DNA from 3 places in the Streptosporangium nanhuense genome. Region 1 is predicted to be linked to each of the others. Evidence: riboswitches for the same ligand, from Rfam matches in the RefSeq annotation. Region 1 holds a riboswitch; each other region holds the start of a gene.
The links. A riboswitch is a leader RNA that binds a small molecule or an ion and turns the genes downstream of it on or off. The one in region 1 is predicted to bind S-adenosylmethionine.

Region 2: linked by a shared signal. The riboswitch ahead of thrC (threonine synthase) and the one ahead of AC5L38_RS37055 (glutathione S-transferase C-terminal domain-containing protein) in region 1 are both predicted to bind S-adenosylmethionine.
Region 3: linked by a shared signal. The riboswitch ahead of AC5L38_RS15640 (aminotransferase class V-fold PLP-dependent enzyme) and the one ahead of AC5L38_RS37055 (glutathione S-transferase C-terminal domain-containing protein) in region 1 are both predicted to bind S-adenosylmethionine.

Annotation. Positions count from the first base shown of each region.
Region 1 covers NZ_JCADBG010000027.1:34,057-37,321, forward strand. Annotated here, with positions in the region: gene AC5L38_RS37040 (ATP-binding cassette domain-containing protein) at 1-221, shown strand, start outside; gene AC5L38_RS37045 (ABC transporter permease) at 214-975, shown strand; gene AC5L38_RS37050 (DUF402 domain-containing protein) at 1,087-1,608, opposite strand; SAM riboswitch class IV at 1,661-1,773, shown strand; gene AC5L38_RS37055 (glutathione S-transferase C-terminal domain-containing protein) at 1,813-2,748, shown strand; gene AC5L38_RS37060 (FAD/NAD(P)-binding protein) at 2,745-3,265, shown strand, end outside.
Region 2 covers NZ_JCADBG010000044.1:2,651-5,915, forward strand. Annotated here, with positions in the region: gene thrC (threonine synthase) at 1-1,140, opposite strand, end outside; SAM riboswitch class I at 1,155-1,295, opposite strand; gene AC5L38_RS42300 (S1 family peptidase) at 1,538-3,079, opposite strand.
Region 3 covers NZ_JCADBG010000007.1:101,213-104,477, forward strand. Annotated here, with positions in the region: gene AC5L38_RS15635 (NADH-quinone oxidoreductase subunit D) at 1-358, opposite strand, end outside; gene AC5L38_RS15640 (aminotransferase class V-fold PLP-dependent enzyme) at 376-1,683, opposite strand; SAM riboswitch class IV at 1,736-1,851, opposite strand; gene AC5L38_RS15645 (TerC family protein) at 2,084-2,941, shown strand; gene AC5L38_RS15650 (cytochrome P450) at 2,969-3,265, shown strand, end outside.

The DNA of each region.
Region 1 (3,265 bases):
CGCGCCTTCTCGGGGCGCGTGCCGTCCACACCGATCCCGGCAGGCTGACCGTCGGGGCGGCCACGGACGGGAGCGCCGCGGGGATCCGTGCCCTGCTGGACGAGGTGGACCCGGGGCGTTCGGCGGTCGAGAGGTTCACCGTGCGGGGCGCCACGCTCGACGACGCGTTCCTCGCGCTGACGAACAGGGAGCTGAAGGACGGGGAGCGGGCCGGTGTCTGACCTTGCCGCCTGGGTCGCCTGGCCGGTCATGACCGGCCGTGCCGTCCGCCTGTCGCTGCGCAACCTCGACGCGCTGCTCACCTCGTTCCTGATGCCCGTCCTGGTCATGCTGCTGTTCGTCTACCTGTTCGGCGGCGCGATCCAGACCGGCGTCGACTACGTCACCTACGCCGTCCCCGGCATCCTCGTCATGTGCGCCTCCTACGGAGCCTCGCTCACCGCGGTCGCCGTCAGCCATGACATGAGCCGGGGGATCGTCGACAGGTTCAGGTCGATGGACGTCGGCGGCGGGGCGTTCCTGGGCGGGCACGTGGCCGCCAGCACCGTGCGCAACCTCACCTCGCTCGCCATCGTGTTCGCCGTCGCGTTCCTGCTCGGCTTCCGGGCGGAGGCGGGCCTGGCCGGCTGGGCCGCGGCGACGGGCGTCCTGGTGGTGTTCGTGCTGGCCGTCTCCGCGGTCTCGGCCGTGGTCGGCCTGCTGTCCAGGACGCCGGAGGCGGCGGGCGGCTTCACCTTCCTGGTGATGTTCCTGCCCTACCCGAGCAGCGCCTTCGTCCCGGTGCACACCATGCCCGCGTGGCTGCACGGGTTCGCGGAGAACCAGCCGGCCACGCCGATCATCGAGTCCGTGCGCGGTCTGCTGCTCGACCGGCCGGTGGGGAGCGACCCGTGGAAGGCGCTGGCCTGGTGCGGCGGCTTCCTGCTGGTCTCGGCGGTCCTCTCCGGCAGGCTGTTCCGCAACCGCACCCGCTGAGACCGCGAGAGGGCGGGGGAGTGCCGGGGGCCGTGCCGGAAGGGCGCCCCCGGCACTGCCGTCCGTACGGGACGCGCCGCGCCGGACCCCGGACGATCGAACGGCCGGGGCTCAGGTGACCAGGGCGAGCCAGCGCGGCGCGGCGCCGAAGGGGGCGGTGCCGGCGCCGACGGCCTCCATCAGCCAGGCGGCCGAGGCGCGGGCGCTCTCCACCACGTCGGACGGGTAGGCGTACTTCACCCGGTGCTCCTCGAACTCGTCCTCATCGTCCAGGAAGACCTTGCTCGGGCGGCCCTTCAGCAGGTTGCGGCGGATCCGGATCACGTCGAGGTCCAGGTCGACCATGGTGACCTCGCCGTCCCTCCACTCCGGCACCGTGGAGATGTCGCAGTAGATCTCGTACTTGTGCGGGGCGGCGTTGAAGGCGGCCGTCCACCAGGCGTCGCGGGGGAAGAGCATCACGAACGGATGCGGCCAGGCGACCGCGTCCCCGTCGCCCTTGTAGCCGCTGGAGTCGGCCACGCAGCCCGTCCACACTCCGTACTCGTCCTCGCCGAGCAGCAGGCCGCGGTGGTGCCAGTGCAGTGATCCGTCGTACTTGCGATAGACCACATTCACGCTCTCATAGGACATTCCCCAACACTAAGGCTTGACAGAGATCTATGTATTTCCTACCTTCTAAATAGGTTAAGAGTGTCAGTGAGAAGCCCCGGCCGGCTGACCGGCAACCCTCGCACCGCGGCGGGGTGCCCCCGGGGGAGACCTGGCGGCACGGTGGGCGTGCCGCAAGCGCGGACCCCCTCACCAGGGTCACCGAGACATGCCCGGGAGTGCCACATGTCGAAGACCAGCACACTGAACCACGCGAGCCCCGTCGACCTCGGCACCCACGGCCACTACCGGCCCGGTGGCAGGCCCGGCCCGCGCTACCCCTTCCAGGGGCGCATCGGCACACCCGCCTTCCCCGCCGAGCCGGGCCGCTACCACCTCTACGTCGCGGCGGTCTGTCCGTACGCGCAGCGCGCGGCCATCGTGCGCTCCCTCAAGGGACTCCAGGACGTGGTCTCGCTCTCCTACGTCGACGACGAGCGCGACGGCCGCGGGTGGGCGTTCCGCGAGCGGCGCGGCGCCGACCCGGTCAACGGGTTCACCATCCTGCGGCAGGCGTACGAGGCGACCGAGCCCGGCTTCGACGGGCACGTCTCGGTGCCGGTCCTGTGGGACAGGACGACCGGCCGCATCGTCAGCAACAACTTCCCCGACATCACGATCGACCTGGCCACCCGGTTCGGCGGCGACCCCGAGGCCGACCTCTACCCCGAGGAGCTCAGGCCGGAGATCGACGAGCTCAACACGAGGATCCACGACATCGTCAACACGGCGGCGGGCCGCGTGGCGGCGGCCACCACCGAGACCGCGTACACCGAGGCGCGCGCGTCCGTGGTCGCCTTCCTCGATGAGCTGGACGACCGCCTGGCCGACCGCAGGTTCCTGTTCGGCTCGGGGATCACCGAGCCGGACGTGCGGCTCTGGCCGACCCTGCTCCGCTTCGACCTGAGCGACAACCCGGCGGCCAGGATCAGCGAGCGCCCGCTGACCGCCTTCCCCAACCTGTGGGACTACGCCAGGGACCTGTACGCCCACCCCGCCTTCCGCGAGAACACCGACTTCACGGCCATCTCCCCCTGGAAGGGCGAGACCGACGCCTGGCGGATCCCGGTCGAGCCACTGCGCGCCGACTGGGACCAGCCGCACCGCAGAGCCGCCGTATGAGCGCCTCGATCGCCGTCGTCGGCGCGGGGCCGACGGGCACCTGCCTGGTGGAGCGCATCTGCGCCAACGCCGCCGACCTGCTCGGCTGGCCGTCGCTGGACGTCCACGTGATCGACCCCCACCCGCCGGGCGGCGGGCGCGTCTGGCGCCACGACCAGCCGGACCTGCTCTGGATGAACTCCGCCGCCGCCGACGTGACGCTCTTCACCGACGAGTCGGTGCGCTGCGAGGGGCCGATCCGGCCAGGACCCACGCTGGCCGAGTGGCTCGGCGGCGACCCGGGCCGGTTCGCCTCCCGCCCGGTGCAGAACGGCTACCTCTCCCACGTCTTCCGGCAGGCGGTGGCGAACGCCCCGCGCGGCGTCCGGGTGCACGTGCACGACGCCCGCGCCGTCGACCTCGCCGACGTCCCCGGCGGCCAGGTGGTGACGCTGGAGGACGGCCGGACGATCGAGGCGGACGCGGTGATCCTGGCCCAGGGGCACGGCGACGTGACCCCGACCAGGGAGGAGGGCGC
Region 2 (3,265 bases), on a different contig from region 1:
CTTGCGCAGCACTCCGACGACCACGCCTCCGGCGGTCTCGGCGAAGATGCCCTCGGTCCTGGCCAGCAGCCGGATCGCGTCGACGATCTCGGCGTCGGTGACGTCCTCGACCGCGCCGCCGGTGCGGCGGGCGATGTCCAGGACGTACGGGCCGTCGGCCGGGTTGCCGATCGCCAGCGACTTGGCGATCGTGTCCGGCTTGACCGGGCGGATCACGTCGTGGCCCGCCTTGTAGGCGGCGGAGACCGGGGAGCACCCCTCGGCCTGGGCCGCGAAGATCTTGTAGGGCTTGTCCTCGACCAGGCCGAGCTGGATCAGCTCCTTGAAGCCCTTGTCGACCTTCGTCAGCTGCGAGCCCGACGCGACCGGGATGACGATCTGGTCGGGGATGCGCCAGCCGAGCTGCTCGGCGATCTCGTAGGCCAGGGTCTTGGACCCCTCCGCGTAGTACGGCCGGAGGTTGACGTTGACGAAGCCCCACTGGTCACCCAGCTCGTCGCCGATGAGCTCGGAGCAGAAGCGGTTCACGTCGTCGTAGGTGCCCTCGATGCCGATGAGCCTGCCGCCGTACACGGAGGCCATGACGATCTTGGCCTGCTCCAGGTCGGAGGGGATGAACACGCAGGCGTCCAGCCCGGCCCGCGCGGCGGCGGCGGTCACGGCGCCGGCCAGGTTGCCGGTGGAGGAGCAGGACAGGGTGTGGAAGCCGAAGTTGCGGGCGGCCTCGACGGCGATGGCCACCACGCGGTCCTTGAAGGAGTGCGTGGGGTTGCCGGAGTCGTCCTTCACGTGCAGGGAGCGGATGCCCAGCTCGCGGGCGAGGTTGCCGGCGTTGACGAGCTTGGTCCAGCCGGGCGCCATGTTGGGCTTGGTGGCCACGTCCTCGGGGACGGGCAGCAGCGAGCGGTAGCGCCAGATGTTGGTCGGCCCCTCGGCGATCCGCTCCCGGGTCACACGCCCGAAGTCGTACGCGATCTCAAGGGGCCCGAAACACTCGATACAGGCGAAGCTGGGGCCGAGGTCGTAGCGGGCACCGCACTCTCGGCAGGAGAGGGCGACGGCGGGGCCGAAGCGCGGGTCACGCGCGTCGTCGGCACGGCCGGTCGAGGTGGTGGTGTTCTCAGTGGTTGCGAGCGCCATGAAGCGAGGCCTTTCCCTCATCTTCGTCTGGACCACCCTGGTCGCAGACCGGAATTGGCACCTGTCCCGGCCGACCTCGTTCAGATAACGAGTCTTGAACCGGGATGGTTGCCGGGGCTTCGCAGGGCCGGTCCCTCCACCCCTCTGGATGAGCAAATATTCAGTTAGGAACCTGACGCGCAGGTCCCAAGCACTCTACCTCGCCCTGCCGCCCTCCTGACTCCTTGTCTCACTGTGCGAGACACAGCGTGTTATCCAGCGGACAATCGGATCCGGAGCCCCGGTCGCGCGGCACTCGGCACGCGAACTGGACGGCGGGGGCCTCGCCCCTTCCCTCTCGTCGCCGCCGGAAGCGGCCCGCCGGAAGCGGCCCGCCGGAGACGGCCCGCCGGAGCGGTCACGGCACGCTGAACCCCAGCGTGTATCGGCCGGAGCCGCCCGCGGAGAACACCCGGTAGCGGTAGTAACCGGCCGTGCCGGTGTAGGAGATCTTCTCGTCGGGGCCCGCGCCGTTGGAGGTGGCGACGACCGGCCAGCCCGTGCCGTTCCACTTCTGCAGGTACAGATCGAAGTCGGTGCCGTCGGCGCCGTCCAGGCAGCCGTGGTGGACGCCCCTGACGGTCGACCGGTAGTACAGGTTCCGGGGCTGGTAGGCGGACTGGCCGACGGCCAGGGTGCCGGTGTAGGTGTTCGGGAAGCCGGTGCAGGTGCCCGTGACCGGCGGCGGCGGGTTGCCCGCGGTGGTCCTCAGGTCCAGGCCGTAGGCGGTGAGGATCTCGCCGACCGGCTGGAAGTAGGTGGTGCCGCCCTGGCTGCAGTTGCCCGAGCCGCCGGAGGTGACGCCCTGGGCCTGGTCGATGGAGATGAAGGAGCCGCCGGAGTCGCCGGGTTCCGCGCAGACGTTGGTGCGGGTCAGCTGGAGGACGGTGCCCTGGGGGTAGGTGACGCTGGCGTCGCGCTGCTGGATGAGGCCGCAGTGCCAGTCGGTGGTGGAGCCGGACCGGCAGACCGAGGCCCCCTCGATGGCGACGCGGGCGCCGGCGACGGGCACGGTGCCGCCCTCGCCGTTGTCCACCGCCGGGGTGGCCGTCCAGTTGGCGTTGGCCGCGATCCAGGAGTAGTCGTTGACCGGGAAGGACGATCCCCGGAAGGTGCCCTGGGCGACGCGGTTGTAGCCGGTCGTGGTCTCGCCCGTCCTGCCGCAGTGGCCCGCGCTGACGAAGCCGTCCTGGGTGCCCTTGAGAACGGAGAAGCCGACCGAGCATCGGCTGGTGACGCCGATGTAGTAGGCGGTGCCGCCCACCAGGTCGTACAGGGGCAGGGGGAACTCGGTGCTGGGCAGCACGACCACCGCCTCCGAGCTCACCCCCGTGCTCTCGACGAAGTTCTGGGCGTCCTCGGGTTTCGAGGAGAGGACGACCACCTTGTTGCTCTTCACGTCGACGAAGCGAGCGCTCGACACGAGCGGCTGCGGCGGCAACGTGGTGTCGAGCTCCTTCTTGATCTCCGAGAGCTCCGCCAGCGACCTGGGGACGACCTCGGCCGCGGCTCCCGCGGCGAGGATCTCGGGGATGTCGGCGGCGTCGGTGGTGGCCACCACCAGGGTGTGCGCGCTGTTCCCCCGGAGCCAGGTGCCGCCGAAATCGGGGCCGAGCCTCCTGCTCATCTGCAGCGCGATGGGGGTCAGGCGGGCCTCGTTGAGCAGGCGGGCCCGGGCCTGGGCCGGGGTCAGCCCCAGGTCGCGCTCAAGCGCCTCCAGCATGCCCGGCGGCGGTTGCAACGCGCCCGACACGACCGGCACGGCGGTGGCCGCGGACGGGGTGCCGACCGCGGCGGGGACACCCCTCGCCTCGCGTTGGGCACCGGCCGGCAGGGCGGCCAGGGCGAGCGCGGTGACCGTCAGGACGCATGCCGTGGTGACAGCGTGTCTGCGGGGCATGTGATCTCTCCTCGACCTCGGCTTTCAGAGCGTGAGGGGAGATGGCCATCTGTCACCGATCGATCACGTGACGTGGGCAACGCCACCCTAGATCAGGTGAGGTCGTCGAAGCCGCGCGCCACGCGGAGGGCGTTCTCGAACGGCTCCCACCGGCCGTTCCGGGCCCGGCACCGCTCGGACCCACCG
Region 3 (3,265 bases), on a different contig from region 1:
CCCTGACAGGCACCTCCATGCCGAGCATCCGCTCCACCGCGAGGACGACGCCCAGCTCGTTGGCGAACGCCGACAGCCAGTCGTGCCGGTTGGCCAGCACGATGATCTGCCGGTAGTCGCGCACCTCGAAGAGCTTCTCGGCGCCCCGGTGCATGTAGCCCACGATCGGCTCGGCCGCGCTGATCCGCTCCCCGTCCAGCGTGAGCCGCAGCCGCAGCACGCCGTGCGTGGAGGGGTGCTGCGGTCCGATGTTGAGGATCATGTCCTCGGTCGCGAGCTCCTTGCCGTACGCCCCCCGCACGGCCTCGGCGCCCGCCCCCATTCCCACGTTCAGCTCGCGGGGCGCGCCTTCAGTCATAGGGCCATGCTGTCACGTCAGCCGCGCGAGGCAAGATCCCGCAGGGCCTCGACCAACCGGTCGACGTGCTCGGAGGTCGTGCCGATGCCGATGGAGGCGCGGACGGCGGAGGCGGTGACGTCGTCGCAGCCGCCGTCCTTGGCGCCCAGCAGGTGCCGTACGAAGGGGTGGGCGCAGAACTTGCCGTCGCGGACGCCGATGCCGTAGTCGCCGGACAGGGCCTCGGCGACCTCGCGGGCGGTGAAGCCGTCCACCACGAAGGAGACGATGCCGACGCGCGGGTGGTCCGGGCCCCACAGGGACAGCTCGTGGACGCCGGGGACGGAGGCGAGGCCCGCGCGCAGGCGCCCGAGGAGGCGCTCCTCCTCGCGGACCAGCGGGGTCCAGCCGGTGGCGGTCAGGGCGTCGCAGGCCGCGGCGAGCGCGACGGCGCCCAGCACGTTCGGGGTCCCGGCCTCGTGCCGGGCCTCGGGGTCGTCGTGCCACTCGGTGCCGTCGTCGTTCACGGCCTTCACCGCGCCGCCGCCCCGCAGGTACGGCTCGGCCTCGGCCAGCCAGTCGGAGCGGCCGATCAGCGCGCCGGTGCCGAACGGCGCGTAGAGCTTGTGGCCGGAGAAGACCACGTAGTCCAGGTCGAGCGCCGTCAGGTTGAGGCGGCGGTGCGGGACGAGCTGCGCGGCGTCGACGAGGACGCGGGCCCCGTGGCGGTGGGCGATGTGGGCCAGCGCGGCGATCGGCCAGAGCTCCCCGGTGACGTTGGAGGCGGCGGTCACGACCAGCAGCTTGGGGCCGTCGATCGAGGCGAGGGCGTCGTCGGCGGCCCGGACGGCCTCGCCGGGGAAGGCGGGGGCCGCGAGCCGCACGGCCCGCTCCCAGGGCAGCAGCGAGGCGTGGTGCTCGGTGTCGAAGACCACGGCGGTGGTGCCCTCGGGCAGGCTGCGGGCGAGCAGGTTGGTCGCGTCCGTGGTGTTGCGGGTGAAGATCACCGAGTCGTCGGGCCGGGCGCCGACGAAGGCGCGCACCGTGTGCCTGGCCTGCTCGTAGCGGGCCGTGGTCAGCTGGGACGCGTACCCGGCGCCGCGGTGGACGCTGGAGTAGGCCGGGAGCGCGGCGGCGACGGCGGCGCTCACCGGCTCCAGACAGGGGGCGCTCGCGGCGTAGTCGAGGTTGGCGTAGCGGACGAGCCTGCCGCCCCTGACCGGGACCTCCAGGTCCGAGCCGAGCACGGCCGGGATCGGGCGGTCACCCGGCGTACGGGTCTCGGGGGTGCTCGCGTGAGCGGGGACGAGGCTCTCGGGGGTGCTGAAGATCGTCAGGGTGGACATGCCAGGGCTCCTTCGAGGTCATCGGACCCCAACCCGTGACACAGGTGCCTGGAGCCCGCGCTTGCCCGGCACACCTCGTGCCGGACCAGGTCCTCACCCGGGGCACCCCGCCGCGGACGCGAGGGTTGCCGGCCAGCGAGCCGGGGCTTGTCACTGGCACTCATGACCTACGGGGGAACTATAACCGACACCCCGCGGTGCCTCGCAAGTCCGAAATGTGATCAACCCGATATCAGAGCCTGGACGGGCGCCTTCGGGAGCGCCCGGCGAATTGACAGCGAAGCGTGATGAAGGAGAGGAACTCCGGGCGTCTCCCGGTCGTCCTGGCAGTCAGCCGAAGAAGCGTTCGGGCAGTTGGCCGACGGTGTGTCCCAAGCGCCGACCGACGAAGGAGAAAGCAATGGACTGGGTGACCAACCCGGAGATATGGATAGGGTTCTTCACCCTTGTCGCCCTGGAGATCGTCCTGGGGATCGACAACATCATCTTCATCTCGATCCTGGTGAGCAAGCTCCCGCCCGCGCAGCGTGACAGGGCTCGCAGGCTGGGCCTCGCCGTCGCCCTGATCAGCCGCCTCCTGCTGCTGCTGGCGTTGTCGTGGGTGGTGAGGCTCACAGAACCGATGTTCGAGGTCTTCGGGCAGGGGATATCGGGGCGCGACCTGATCCTGATACTCGGCGGCCTGTTCCTGCTGGGCAAGAGCGTCCACGAGATGCACGGCAGCCTGGAGGGCGACTCGGGCCACTCCGAGGGCAAGGTGGCCGCGTCCTTCACCTCGGTGATCATCCAGATCATGATCCTCGACGTCGTCTTCTCGCTCGACTCGGTGATCACCGCGGTCGGCATGGTCGACGAGCTGGGTGTCATGATCGCGGCCGTCATCGTCTCGGTCATCGTGATGCTGGTCGCCTCCGGGCCGATCAGCCGCTTCGTGGAGCGGCACCCGAGCATCAAGATGCTCGCGCTGTCCTTCCTGGTGCTGATCGGTGTCGTGCTCATCGCCGAGGGGTTCGAGCAGCACATCTCCAAGGGCTACATCTACTTCGCCATGGCGTTCTCGCTGCTGGTGGAGCTGCTGAACATCCGGATGCGCGGCAAGGCGAAGCGCAAGCCGGTCGAGCTGCGAGCCCGCTACGAGGCCGAGGGCGAGGCCGCTCCGGGAACCCCGGAGACCCCGGAGACCCCGGTGGGTCAGGCGGCTCCGTCGGGTCGCGCCGACGAGCCCGCCGAGAGGGGGAAGCCGGACGAACGGGCCTGATCCTGAGCCGGGGATTACGATGCCTACGTGCTCTTTGATCCCTGGAATCCGGAATTCGTCGCCCATCCCTACGACGTCTACGACGAGCTGAGGCGGGAGCGGCCGGTCAGCTTCTTCGAGCCGACCGGCCAGTGGCTGGTGGCCAGGCACGCCGACGTCAACGCGCTGCTGCGGGACCGCAGGCTCGGCCGCTCCTACCTGCACGTGGCCTCGCACCAGGAGTTCGGCAGGCCGGACGACCCCGGGTTCCAGGACCCGTTCTGGCGGGTGATCAGGGCGGGGATGCTCGACGTCGAGCCGCCGGTGCACACCAGGCTCCGGCGG